3 regions of the Allomesorhizobium aridi genome follow, and region 2 is predicted to be linked to each of the others. Evidence: predicted binding sites of a transcription regulator. Region 2 holds the regulator's gene; each other region holds the start of a gene.
What was found. The regulator PhoB, encoded in region 2, activates phosphate uptake and scavenging genes when phosphate is short. The targets are predictions, from matches to a motif close to TGTCATNNANCTGTCAT.
Positions count from the first base shown of each region.

Region 1: the regulator PhoB is predicted to act here: its motif matches at 1,816-1,832, upstream of pstS (phosphate ABC transporter substrate-binding protein PstS).
Region 3: the regulator PhoB is predicted to act here: its motif matches at 2,357-2,373, upstream of ACG873_RS12220 (glycerophosphodiester phosphodiesterase family protein).

Region 1 is NZ_CP171729.1:4,861,019-4,865,226, forward strand. It holds gene ACG873_RS26000 (ExeM/NucH family extracellular endonuclease) at 1-1,662, opposite strand, end outside; gene pstS (phosphate ABC transporter substrate-binding protein PstS) at 1,973-3,070, shown strand; gene ACG873_RS26010 (Na/Pi cotransporter family protein) at 3,176-4,174, shown strand; gene ACG873_RS26015 (hypothetical protein) at 4,072-4,208, shown strand, end outside.
Region 2 is NZ_CP171729.1:3,939,359-3,943,566, reverse strand. It holds gene pstB (phosphate ABC transporter ATP-binding protein PstB) at 1-526, shown strand, start outside; gene phoU (phosphate signaling complex protein PhoU) at 549-1,256, shown strand; gene phoB (phosphate regulon transcriptional regulator PhoB) at 1,282-1,971, shown strand; gene ACG873_RS21435 (ROK family protein) at 1,975-3,216, opposite strand; gene xylF (D-xylose ABC transporter substrate-binding protein) at 3,393-4,208, shown strand, end outside.
Region 3 is NZ_CP171729.1:2,082,344-2,086,551, reverse strand. It holds gene ACG873_RS12235 (2-hydroxy-3-oxopropionate reductase) at 1-241, shown strand, start outside; gene argC (N-acetyl-gamma-glutamyl-phosphate reductase) at 281-1,219, opposite strand; gene speB (agmatinase) at 1,240-2,241, opposite strand; gene ACG873_RS12220 (glycerophosphodiester phosphodiesterase family protein) at 2,423-3,460, shown strand; gene rpsI (30S ribosomal protein S9) at 3,540-4,016, opposite strand; gene rplM (50S ribosomal protein L13) at 4,018-4,208, opposite strand, start outside.

The DNA of each region.
Region 1 (4,208 bases), 920 kb from region 2:
CACGACCGCCGAAACGAGCACATATTCGCTGACCAGGAAACTGGCGGTACCGGTGCCCTGGATTTCCGAAATGCTATAGGCGGTCGGATCGCCGCCACCGGTATCGCCCTCATTGTCCGTGCCGGGCGTTTGATCCTCCGGGCCGACCCAATCAGTCGGAGCGTCCCCGATCCGCTGAAGCGAAAGGCCCGCGGTCTCGTTTCCCGCCTCCGTAACGCCGATGTCGGTCGAGGTCGTGCCGCCCGCGGAGCCGTTCGTTGCGGTGAAGCTGCCCTCATAGGACAGGAATTCAATCAGACTGCCGTTCTCGGAGAGCGCAATGCCGTCCGGCGGGCCGTTCTGGATGCCGTTCGAAGGCAGATTCCAGACGTAGTAGTCATACTCGCCGTCGGTCGTCATGGCGAGGCTGGACGCGGCCGCCGATCCATAGGTCGCGCCGCCATTGCCGTTATAAAGCTCGACAAAGAGTCCCGAGACATCAGCGCCGGCCGCGACCCTGATCTCGATGAACTCGCCTGTATCCGTACCTGCGTTGTCGTAATGGATTTCATTGATGCGAGGCGTTGCTGCAGGCGTGACTTCGTCGTCCGATCCGCTGATGGCGATCGTGACTTCCTGCTCGGTCCCGTCATCGCTCACGGCCGTAAAACTGTCAGTCAGGGTCTCACCGTCGCCAAGCGCATCGATAGCAGCGTTGTCATTGTCGAGCGCATAGGTCCAGGTCCCGTCTTCGTTGATGGTGTAGGAGCCGTAGCCGTTGGCGCTTGCCTGATTGCTGACGGCCCGGAAAGTATCGTCATTGTCGACGTCTGAGACGGTAAGGGCGCCGACCGCCGTCGGAGTGCCTGGCTCGGCGTCGGTGCCCTCGGTCACCGAACCGCTGACGTCTCCAGTGATGATGGCTGCATCGTTCACGCCGGCGATCGTTACCGTCACGCTTGCGGCATCCACACCGCCTTTTCCGTCGTCGACCGTATAAGTGAAGGTATCCGTGGCGGTTTCGCCGTCGTTCAGATGTTGGAAGATGTCACCCTGATCGTAGGAAACAACGCCACTCGCAAGCGAGACCGACGCTCCTTTGGTGCTGGTCTCAGAGATGGCCACGACCGTGAGTTGATCGCCGTCGAACTCGCGATCGTTTGCGGTAAGGCCAGCGGAATCGATCACGAGGGTGCCATCCTCGTCGACCGAGGCGATGTCGTCGACTGCGAGCGCGGCATTGTTCCGCCCATCGAGATAGAGCGTGAAGTTGCTTGCCTCGAATCGGATTGCTTCGATTTCGCGGAGGATGTCCTTGTCCCCGTTGGCGTCGGTCACTTCAAAGAGATTGTCGGACCAGCGGGTGATGGCTGGAAAGCTGTAGTCGGAAGTGCTCCCGGAATAGACCGCCGTATCGAAGCCGCGCCCACCGGAAAGGAGGTCGCTGCCCGCGCCGCCCCTGATCTCGTCATTCCCGTCGCCGGCAAGAACTGTGTCGTTCCCGTCACCCGCGTCGATGCCGTCATTGCCGCCGTCGGAAAGGATGTAATCGTCGCCGCCGAGGGCAGAGATGACGTCGTTTCCCTGAAAGCCGAAGATCACGTCATTGCCGCCGGACCCTTCAATGTGGTCCGCCCGGCGGGAGCCAAAATGGAACTTGGGAAAAGAGAAGGGGTAAGACATTTAGTCGATCTCCGGCGGCGATAGGGTACCGCACGGCTACCAGCCGACTGCGACAGCCAGTTGACACGCTCGTGAACATGTCAGCGCGACAGAGCTTTGGTTCACCTCGAAGAACAAGCCGGCTTGAAGTTCTTTTGCGGCCGCAGGGCGCGCTGTCATGCAGGCGTCAAGTAGCGACATTACGAAACATGGCCAGCGACGAGATAGGGGACGCAGCCTCGCCTGGTTCGACCTTGGCGTGTCGACCCAAGCCGACGACGATTTCGCGCATGTTTTGGCAAGCGCACAGGCTGCAGCAAGGGGCACTACGATGAGACTGCTCGTTTGGTGGATCGGCAAGGTGCGGAGCGTGACGGCCGGACTGGCCAGAGCGGTGGTGCTTGCGGCTGCATTGACTTTCAGTCCCTTCGTCCAGGCAGAGCCTATTCGCGGCGCGGGATCGACTTTCGCCGCACCGGTCATTGCCGAATGGGCGAAAGCCTACCAGGACGAACGGGCGGATGGCGGGGAGTTCGTTTCGCCGGACTGGACCGTCGACTACGAACTCGTCGGCTCGCTTGGCGGCTTGATGCGCCTTCAACAGCCGGAACTTGATTTCGCCGCAACGGATGTGCCGGTCACGCCCGCCGAACTCGCCAAGAACGGCCAGCAGCAGTTTCCGATCGTGATGGGCGGCGTGGCCATCGTCGCCAACCTCGACGGCCTGTCGGCACAGCCCGCTGGGACCTTGCGTCTTTCCGGGCCGGTTCTGGCGGATATCTATCTCGGCAAGATCCAGTCCTGGTCCGATCCAGCCATCAAGGCCATCAATCCCGACCTGGACCTTCCCGATCTCAGAATCATGGTGCTTCACCGCCAGGACGGCTCCGGGACGACCTTCGTCTTTACGGAGTATCTTTCGGCGGTCAGCGCCGAATGGAAGACAAGATATGGTGCCGACACCCTGATTACCTGGCCGCTCGGAACCAGCGCGAAGGGAACGCGGGATCTCATACGGGCCGTGCAGGCGACGAAGGGCGCGATCGCCTATGCCGAGTATGGCCAGGTCGAGCGAGCGGGTCTGCCCTTTGCCTCGATCCGCAACAAGTCGGACAAGTTCGTGACGCCGACCCCCGAAGGCGTTCAGGCGGCGGTGAACGCCATCGCCTGGGCAAAGACCGAGCATTTTTTCGCCTCGCTGATCGATCAGCCGGGCGAAGCGGCCTATCCGATCAGCACCGCAACCTTCGCGGTCGTTCCGGTCGCGGGACGGTCGGAGGCCCGGTATCGCCGCGTGCACGATCTCTTCCGCCTGGCTTTCGAAAAAGGTGCCGGGGACGCAACGGCGCTCGGCTATGTGCCGCTGCCGCAACCTCTAGCCGAACAGGTCAAGCAGTACTGGGACAGGGAACCACACGCGGGGAACTGAAATCAGGCGCCGCCTGAGTCATCCGGCGGCCGCCCTTCAGTACCCATCGAACGAAAAGCCTAATCCCGTATCGCCCGGGAACGGCACTCTTGGGGACGCAGTCAGATGGATATAGATATCTTCAAAGACATTCTCGTGCCCGTGATAGGCGGGTTGGGCATCTTCATGCTCGGCCTGGACTTCATGGCGAACGGCATCCAGGCGCTCTCGGTCAACCGGATGCGGGCGTTCCTCGCCAAGGCAGCCGGGACGCCGATCAAGGGCGTGCTGGCCGGAACTTTGATTACGGGCTTAATCCAGTCGTCGACCGCGATGAGCGTCATGGTCGTCGGCCTGGTCAATGCCGGCGTCATCGCTTTGCGACCGGCGATCAGCGTGATCATGGGCGCCAACATCGGCACCACGCTCGGCAACGGACTTATCGCTCTGCCGCTCGGTCCACTCGGATTGATCCTGGCCGGCGTGTTCTCGCTGGTCTATTGCTTCGCCAACAGCGAAAAGATGAAGAACATAGCGCTGGCCTGCATGGGCTTTGCGCTCATCTTCTATGGCCTGAACCTGATGACCGGCGGCCTGCGCCCGCTTCGGAACCTGCCCGAAGTCATGGCGCTGCTGCAAACCCTCACGGCCGACTCTTATCTCAACCTTCTCAAATGCGTGTTCATCGCTGCCGGCGTGACCGCAATGATCCACTCGTCGTCGGCGACTATCGGCATTGTGATGGGCCTTGGCGCCGCCGGCATCCTCGACTGGACAACCGCCGTTGCATTCTCGCTCGGCGCCGATCTCGGCACCACGATCACGTCGTGGATGGCTTCGCTCAACCTTTCGAAGAACGCCAAGCGGACCGCTTACGCGCACATATCGTTCAACATCATAGGCGTTTGCATCACGATCCCGCTGTTCTTCGTCTCCATGCAGGTATTGGAATGGGCCATGCAGTTCTTTGGCGGCGATCCTGCCATTCCGGTGCTGGTCGACGGCAAGGAGACTTTCCCCTGGTGCCGGTCGCGGTCGGCCTTTACTCGACCTTCTTCAACATTTTCAACACATTGCTGCTGTTCCCGTTCATTGGCGTGTTCGAGCGGGTTCTGTCGCGTGTAGGGCGCACGGATGCCGAGGATGCGGAGGACTATTC
Region 2 (4,208 bases):
CGACGTGGTCGAACTGCGCGCCCGCGTCGGCATGGTATTCCAGAAGCCCAACCCGTTTCCCAAGTCGATCTACGAGAACGTCGCCTACGGCCCGCGTATCCATGGCCTTGCGAAAAACAAGACGGATCTCGATGGCATCGTCGAATCCAGCCTGAAGAAGGCCGGCCTGTTCAACGAGGTGAAGGACCGCCTGCTCGAATCCGGCACCGGGCTATCCGGCGGCCAGCAGCAGCGCCTGTGCATCGCGCGCGCAATTGCCGTCTCGCCCGAAGTGATCCTTATGGACGAGCCGTGCTCGGCACTCGACCCGATCGCCACCGCCAGGGTGGAGGAACTGATCGATGAATTGCGCGAGAACTACACGATTGTCATCGTCACCCATTCGATGCAGCAGGCGGCCCGCGTTTCGCAGCGCACCGCCATGTTCCACCTCGGCTATCTGGTCGAGGAGGGTGCGACCGACAAAATGTTCACGAACCCCGACGACAAACGCACGCAGGACTATATCACCGGCCGGTTCGGCTGAGTGACAAGGCGAGGACGATAGAATGGGTGAGCACACGGTTGCCTCTTTCGACGAAGAACTCGGGCATGTCGACCGGCTGATCCGCGACATGGGCGATCTCGCCGGCGCGATGGTCGGCGCTTCGATCAGGGCGCTTCTGTCATCCGACAATGCACTGGCGCAGCGGGTCATCTCCGACGACGCCATCATGGACGCCAGGCAGCGCGAACTCGACGACCGCGCCATCACGCTGATCGCCAAGCGCCAGCCGATGGCGCAGGATCTGCGCGCCGTGCTCGGCGCTATCCGCATGGCAGGCGATCTCGAGCGTATAGGCGATCTCGCCAAGAACATCGCCAAGCGCGTCAGCGCTGTCGGCCAGAGCGCGACGCCGCGCGACCTCTCGCACAGCATCGACGCCATGGCCCAGATGGTGCTCGCCCAGGTTCATGGCGTGGTCGACAAATATGTCGCGCGCGAACCGGAGGCGCTGCAGACGCTGCGCGCCGATGACGAGAAGATCGACGTCAAATACACGTCGGTGTTCCGCGAATTGCTGACCTACATGATGGAAGACCCGCGCAACATCACCGCCTGCACGCATCTCCTGTTCTGCGCCAAGAACCTCGAGCGCATAGGCGACCATGTCACCAACATCGCCGAAAACGCCTATTTCGTCATGACCGGTTCGCAACTGCCGCCGAACCGGCCGAAGCTCGACGAGACCACGCAGACGGTGTCGGCCGAGTAAGCAAATCGGCATTGGGATTTCATTTATGATCGCTCCGAAAATCATGGTTGTCGAAGACGAGGAGCCGCTGGGCGTGCTCCTGCGCTACAATCTGGAATCCGAAGGCTATCAGGTCGAGATCGTGCCGCGCGGCGACGAGGCCGAGATAAGGCTGCAGGAGAACGTGCCGGACCTTCTGGTGCTGGACTGGATGCTGCCGGCGCTTTCGGGCATCGAGCTCTGCCGCCGGCTAAGAATGCGACCTGAAACCGAGCGCCTGCCGATCATCATGCTGACTGCCCGCGGCGAGGAAAGCGATCGCGTCAGGGGGCTCGCCACCGGCGCCGACGACTATCTGGTCAAGCCGTTCTCGACGCCGGAATTCATGGCGCGGGTCAAGGCGCTGCTGCGGCGGGCAAAGCCCGAGGTGCTGTCCAGCGTGCTCAAGGTCGGCGACATCGTTCTCGACCGCGAGGCGCACCGGGTCTACCGCAAGAAGAGCGAGGTCAAGCTCGGGCCGACCGAGTTCCGGCTGCTGGAATTCATGATGCGGCATCCAGGCCGGGTGTTCTCGCGCGGGCAATTGCTCGACAATGTGTGGGGCGAGACGATCTATATCGACGAGCGTACCGTCGACGTGCATGTCGGGCGGCTGCGCAAGGCGGTCAACAACGGCCGCATGCCGGACGTCATCCGCACCATCCGCGGCGCCGGCTACGCAATCCGCGAGGAATAGCGTTTACGCCACTTCGGTCTTCCTGGCAGGCGTTTCCGTTGGCGCGCCGGCGGCGAAGATTTCCTGGTCGATGAGGGTCAGCGCGCGCATGGCGCAGCCTTCGCGGATCAGCGGAACCTCGTCCGGCTCGACGGCGAAGGAGATCGCGCCTGAATGCTGGCCGCCGGCGGTTCTGGCGATCGCCTCGCGCAGAGGCGGCTCGATCAAGTCGAAGGCGGCGGCGCCTATGCCGACCATCGCCACCGGGGCGGGGTCGATGAGCGCGAACAGGCTGCCTAGGCCGAAGCCGATCGCCTCGCCGGCCCGACGGAACGCCTCGCGCTCGGGCCCTTCTTTCGCGCGGGCGGTTGCCGCGAGCGCTTTCATGTCGGCGTCGCTGATGTCGGCTACCGGCTCCTCGTCCTCGCTCGATTGACGGGCGGCCCGCCAGATCGCGTAATTGCCGGCATAGGCCTCGACGCAGCCGCGGCGTCCGCAGCGGCAAAGAGCGCCATCGGGACGGTGGATCATGTGCCCGAACTCGCCGCCTGAAGATTGAGTGCCGGTGAAAAGCTCGCCCTTCAGCACCAGGCCCATGCCGATGCCGTGCGACAGCAGGATCGCGATGAAATCGTCGCGGTAGCGCTCGGGATCGCGCCACTTCAGCGCCTCGGCGATCATGTTGCAGTCGTTCTCGACCGTCACCGGAATGCCGAACTCGCCTTCGAGCGTATCGGCGAAGCCGATGCCCGAATGCGGGGTGATCGGCGACCACAGCATGGTGCGCCGCCCGGCGTCGGTCGTGCCCTGGACGGCAAGCACCATGCGCATGATGCGCCTTCCGCCCGCTGCGCCGAGCCGCCGCCGCACCATCGCCAGGCATTCGCCTATCAGCTCGTCCTCGGGCAAGGTCAGCGTCGACAGCTTGCGCTGCTCGCTGGTGACCGTCTGGCCGGCATAGTCGACAACGGCGACGGAAAGGAAATTCAGCGCCAGGACGATGGTGACGACGGCTGCCGCTTCAGGCTTCAGCGCCAGTGCTACCTGCGGCCGTCCCCGCTTCAGCGAAACCGCCTCGCCGCTTTTGGTCTCGGCCAGGATGCCCTCGGCGATCAGGTCCGACGAAATCGCCGATATCGTGGAGTGGCTGAGGCCGGTGGCGCGAGCGATCTCGGTGCGCGACGGCTGGAAGGCGCGGCGCACCGCCGAGATGACCATTGCGCGGTTGCGCCTGCGCAAATCGTCGTGACGGATTCCGACCGACATTTCCTGCAATCCTCCCGCGGCTGCCGCCGCAGACCTTCCCTTCCAAGCCAAGGTCCGTCAACAGCGCCGCAACAATATTGACAGAAGTCGCCGCATGCGTCATTCTTTTTTCGAGGCTCGAAAAAAGAGCTTCGGACGACGTTCAATGCGCCTCCGGGCGCACTAGGGAGGTAATCATGAAAAAATTTGCAACCGCCATTCTGGCGGGTGTGGCGATGACCGTGTCGCTTGCGGCAGTGGCCGAGGCGAAGGACAAGATCATTGGCGTATCCTGGTCCAACTTCCAGGAAGAGCGCTGGAAGACTGACGAGGCGGCGATCAAGGCGGCGCTCGAAGCAGCCGGCGACAAGTACATCTCCGCGGATGCCCAGTCCAATCCGGGCAAGCAGCTCACCGATGTCGAAAGCCTGATCGGCCAGGGCGCCAACGCGCTGATCATCCTGGCGCAGGATTCGAGCGCGATTGCGCCGGCCGTCGAGAAGGCGGTCGCCGAGGGCATTCCGGTGGTCGGCTACGATCGCCTGATCGAAAACAAGGACGCCTTCTACCTGACCTTCGACAACAAGGAAGTCGGCCGCTTGCAGGCCAAGGGCGTGTTCGCCGTGAAGCCGGAAGGCAACTACGTCTTCATCAAGGGTTCGGGCTCCGATCCGAACGCCGATTTCCTGTTCGCCGGCCAGATGGAAGTGCTCAAGGAAGCAATCGACGCCGGCAAGATCAAGAATGTCGGCGAGGCCTACACCGACGGCTGGCTGCCCGCCAACGCCCAGAAGAACATGGAGCAGTTCCTGACCGCCAACGACAACAAGATCGACGCGGTCGTAGCCTCCAATGACGGCACGGCCGGCGGCGCCATCGCTGCCTTGTCGGCGCAGGGCCTGGCCGGCGCGGTTCCGGTGTCGGGCCAGGACGGCGACCATGCCGCGCTGAACCGCATCGCGCTCGGCACGCAGACCGTCTCGGTCTGGAAGGACTCGCGCGAACTCGGCAAG
Region 3 (4,208 bases), 1.9 Mb from region 2:
CCTGGAAGTGCATGGCGAGCGCATGATCAAGCGCACCTTCGCGCCCGGATTCCGCATCGAACTGCACCAGAAGGATCTCAATCTCGCACTGGAGGGCGCGAAATCACTGGGCGTTGCACTGCCCAACACCTCGAACACGCAGCAGCTCTTTTCCGCCTGCGCCGCGAATGGCGGGGCGAAGGACGATCACTCCGGCCTGGTCAAGGCGCTGGAGTTGCTGGCCGGCCATGCTGTGGCATGATTACTGGCGCAGTTGTAGCGAGCCTCGAAGGACGCCCGCCTAGTGCTTCAATCCCAGCATGATATCCATGTTCTGGACCGCGGCGCCTGACGCGCCCTTGCCGAGATTGTCGAGCAGCGCGACCAGATTGACCTGCCCCTGGCCCTCGGTGCCGAAGACATAGAGCTTCATCAGGTCGGTGTCGTTGAGCTCAGTCGGATCGAGGCGGGCGAGCTTTGCGCTTTCCGCCAGAGGCACGACCTGAACAACGTCCTGGCCGGCGTAGTGCGCCTCCAGCGTCGCGTGGATCTCGCCCAGCGAGGACGTGCCGTTGAGGTCCGACAAATGCAGCGGAACCTGCACGATCATGCCCTGTGCGAAGCGGCCGACGCTCGGCGAAAAGATCGGCCGGCGTTCGAGCAACCCGTGCTTCTGCATTTCGGGCACGTGCTTGTGCTGCAGAGTGAGACCGTAGAGGAAATGCGGCGCGGAGATATGGTCCTCGCGCGCGGCGTCCTCCATCTGCGCAATCATCTGCTTGCCGCCGCCCGTATAGCCGGAGACGGCGTTGACCGTGACCGGATGATCGGCGGACAGGATGCCTGCAGCCACCAGCGGGCGGATCAGTGCGATCGCGCCGGTCGGATAGCAGCCGGGATTGGCGACCAGCCGCGCCTCGGCGATCTTGTCGCGCTGTTCGGAATCCAGTTCGGCAAAGCCGTAGGCCCAGTCGGGATGGACGCGGAATGCCGTCGATGTGTCAATGATGCGGGTTGAATTTTTTCCCTCAAGGATGCCGACCGCCTCCCTCGAAGCATCGTCCGGCAGACAGAGGATGGCGACGTCGGCCGATTTCAGGAAATCGGCGCGCATGTCCATGTTGCGCCGCTCGGCCTCGGGAATCGACAGAACGTCCAGGTCGGCGCGCCGGGCGAGGCGGGTGCGGATCTGCAGCCCGGTCGTGCCGTGCTCGCCGTCGATGAATATCTTTGGTTTCATGCCTGCCGTCCCGTCCGAATCTATATACCGCTGCCCTGGTTCAGCGCAGTAATACCGTTGTTGTTCAGCGCCTCGAGCCTCGCCTTACGCTCCGCCAGCAGCCCGATATAGTGCAGCGCCACCGATGCCCCGGCGATCGCCGTAATATCGGCATGGTCGTAGGCGGGCGCAACCTCTACGATATCGGCGCCGACAATGTCGATCTGCGTCATCTGCCGAAGCACCGAAAGTATCTTGGCCGAGGATGGGCCGCCGGCGACGGGCGTGCCGGTGCCGGGCGCATAGGCAGGGTCGAGACAGTCTATGTCGAAGGTCACATAGGTCTTCCGGCCGCCGGTGCGTTCGGCGATGGCGTAGGCGATGTCGGCCGCGCGCATTTCCTCGACCTCGTAGCCGTGCAGGATCTTTATCCCGAACGCATCGGGCGCATGGGTGCGCACGCCGATCTGGATCGAGCGGTCGGGATCGACGATGCCTTCGCGAACCGCGCGGGCGACGAACGAGCCGTGGTCGATACGCTTGCCGTCGTCGAACCAGGTATCCTGATGGGCGTCGAACTGCACCAGCGCCAGCGGTCCGTGCACCGCCGCATGCGCCTTGAGCAGCGGCCAGGTGACGAAATGATCGCCACCAAGCGTCAGCAGGAAGGCGCCCGAAGAGATCAGTCTTGCGGCCTCGCGCTCGATCGTCTTCGGCGTCTTCTGGTGGTTGCCGTTATCCAGCAGGCAATCGCCGTAGTCGACGACGCCGAGCTTGTCGAACAGGTCGAGGTGGAAGGGATATTGCGGATCGTTGTCGAAGATCGCCGAAGCGCGGCGGATAGCCTGCGGACCGAAGCGCGCGCCGGGCCTGTTGGTCACCGCGGCGTCGAAAGGAATGCCCCAAATCACGACGTCCGCGCCCTTCACGTTTTTCGTATAACGGCGGCGCATGAAGGACAGCGCGCCGGCATAGGTCGGATCGCCGGCTGCGCCTGTATTGCTGCGCGCGGTGAAGGCGTGATCGATGGAGCTGGCTGGCATCGTGCGGGGTTCCCCTCTGTTTTGCGGAGGGCAAGGTATTGGCCGGATACGACGCAGGTGCAACAAAAAAGCGGCCGGCGCCGCCGGACCGTCCGGTTCGGCGGGGTTTTTCCAAATTCATTTGCCTGTCATGACCGGCCGTTAATGCGTCGCGCAGCTACTCGGCCACGGAGCGATTTGCATGCGCATCATTTCCCTGAGCGCGATCATTATCGGGCTACTCGCTGTTCCTGCCGCCGCGCAAGATTCGCGGATGCGGCAGATTTTGGACCGGCTCGAAAACGCCAACCAGTGGCGCGACCATGTGATGATCGTCGCCCACCGAGGCGGCTGGAAGGAAGGCGGCAGAATCCGCAACGCCGAAAACTCGATGGCCGGCGTCAGGCGCTCGATCGAACTCGGCTTCGAGATCGTTGAACTCGATGTCCAAAAATCGAAGGACGGCGAATACATCGTCCTGCACGACAGCTGGCTCGACCGGACCACGACCTGCAAGGGCAGGGCGGTCGAAAGGACCTTGGCCGAGTTGAAGGACTGCCGGCTGGTGGTGGAAGGAACCGGCGAGGTCACGGCCGAAAGCGTGCCGGCGCTGCGCGACATGTTCGCCGTCACCCGCGACCGCGTGATGGTCAACATCGACAACAAGATGGAGGTCGAGGATCTTGCCGGCGTCGCGGCAATTGCCCGCGAGATGGACATGGCCGACCAGGTCATCATCAAGCAGAACCTCTGGAATTCCGAAAAGCTCGGCGCGATGACGGAGGCCATGGCCGCGATCGGCCCCGGCGTCCGCTTCATGCCGATCATCGCCGACGATGCGGTCGACGATGTGCGTTTCATCGAAAAGGTGGGCCGGACATTTTCGGCCGATGTGGTCGAAATGATCGCCTGGCGCGACGAGAGCCGGGGCATGACCTTGAATGGCGGCGCGCTATTCGGCGCCCGCAGCCGGGCCGTTTCGGCGCGCGGTGACTGGCATTTGTGGGTCAACACCTTCACCATCGTCAACAAGCCCGGCGGGTATCTTGCCGGCGGTCGCGGCGACGAACTGGTGCAGGCGAACTATCCGCAGGAGACGTTCGGCTTCTGGGCCGAGCAGGGAGCGACGATCATCCAGACCGATGAACCCAAAGCCGCCATCGAATGGCTGGAGAAGAACGGCTACCGTGTTCCCTATGCCGAGCAGCCCGAGCCAGCCGGCACCGCCAGCATCAATTGATTGCAGATGTTTGGTGCATAAGGAAAAAGCCGCCCGGAGGCGGCTTTTCGGTGGTGCAATCGGGCCAAACGTCCTGAAATCAGCGCTTCGAGAACTGGAAGCTGCGGCGGGCCTTTGCCTTGCCGTACTTCTTGCGCTCGACGGTGCGGCTGTCGCGGGTCAGGAAGCCGCCCTTCTTGAGCACGCCGCGCAGGCCGGGCTCGTAATAGGTCAGCGCCTTGGAGATGCCGTGACGCACTGCGCCGGCCTGGCCCGACAGGCCGCCGCCGACAACGGTTGCTATGATGTCGAACTGGCCTTCGCGGCTGGCGGCGACGATCGGCTGCTTCAGGATCATCTGCAGCACCGGACGCGCGAAATAGGCGGCGAATTCCTTGTCGTTGACGACGATCTTGCCGGAGCCGGGCTTGACCCAGACGCGGGCGATGGCGTCCTTGCGCTTTCCGGTGGCGTAGGCGCGGCCCTGCTTGTCCAGCTTCTGGACATAGACAGGTGCAGCGGGCTGCGCGGTCGGGGCCACCGTGCCGAGATCGGCGAGCGAGTTCAAATCGGCCATATCAGGAAACCTTCTTGTTCTTGCCGTTCAGCGCGGCGACGTCGAGCGTCTCGGGCTGCTGGGCGACGTGAGGATGGTCGGCGCCGGCATAGACGCGGAGATTCTTCATCTGGCGACGGCCGAGCGGGCCACGCGGGATCATGCGTTCCACGGCCTTTTCAAGCACGCGCTCGGGGAAGCGGCCCTCGAGCA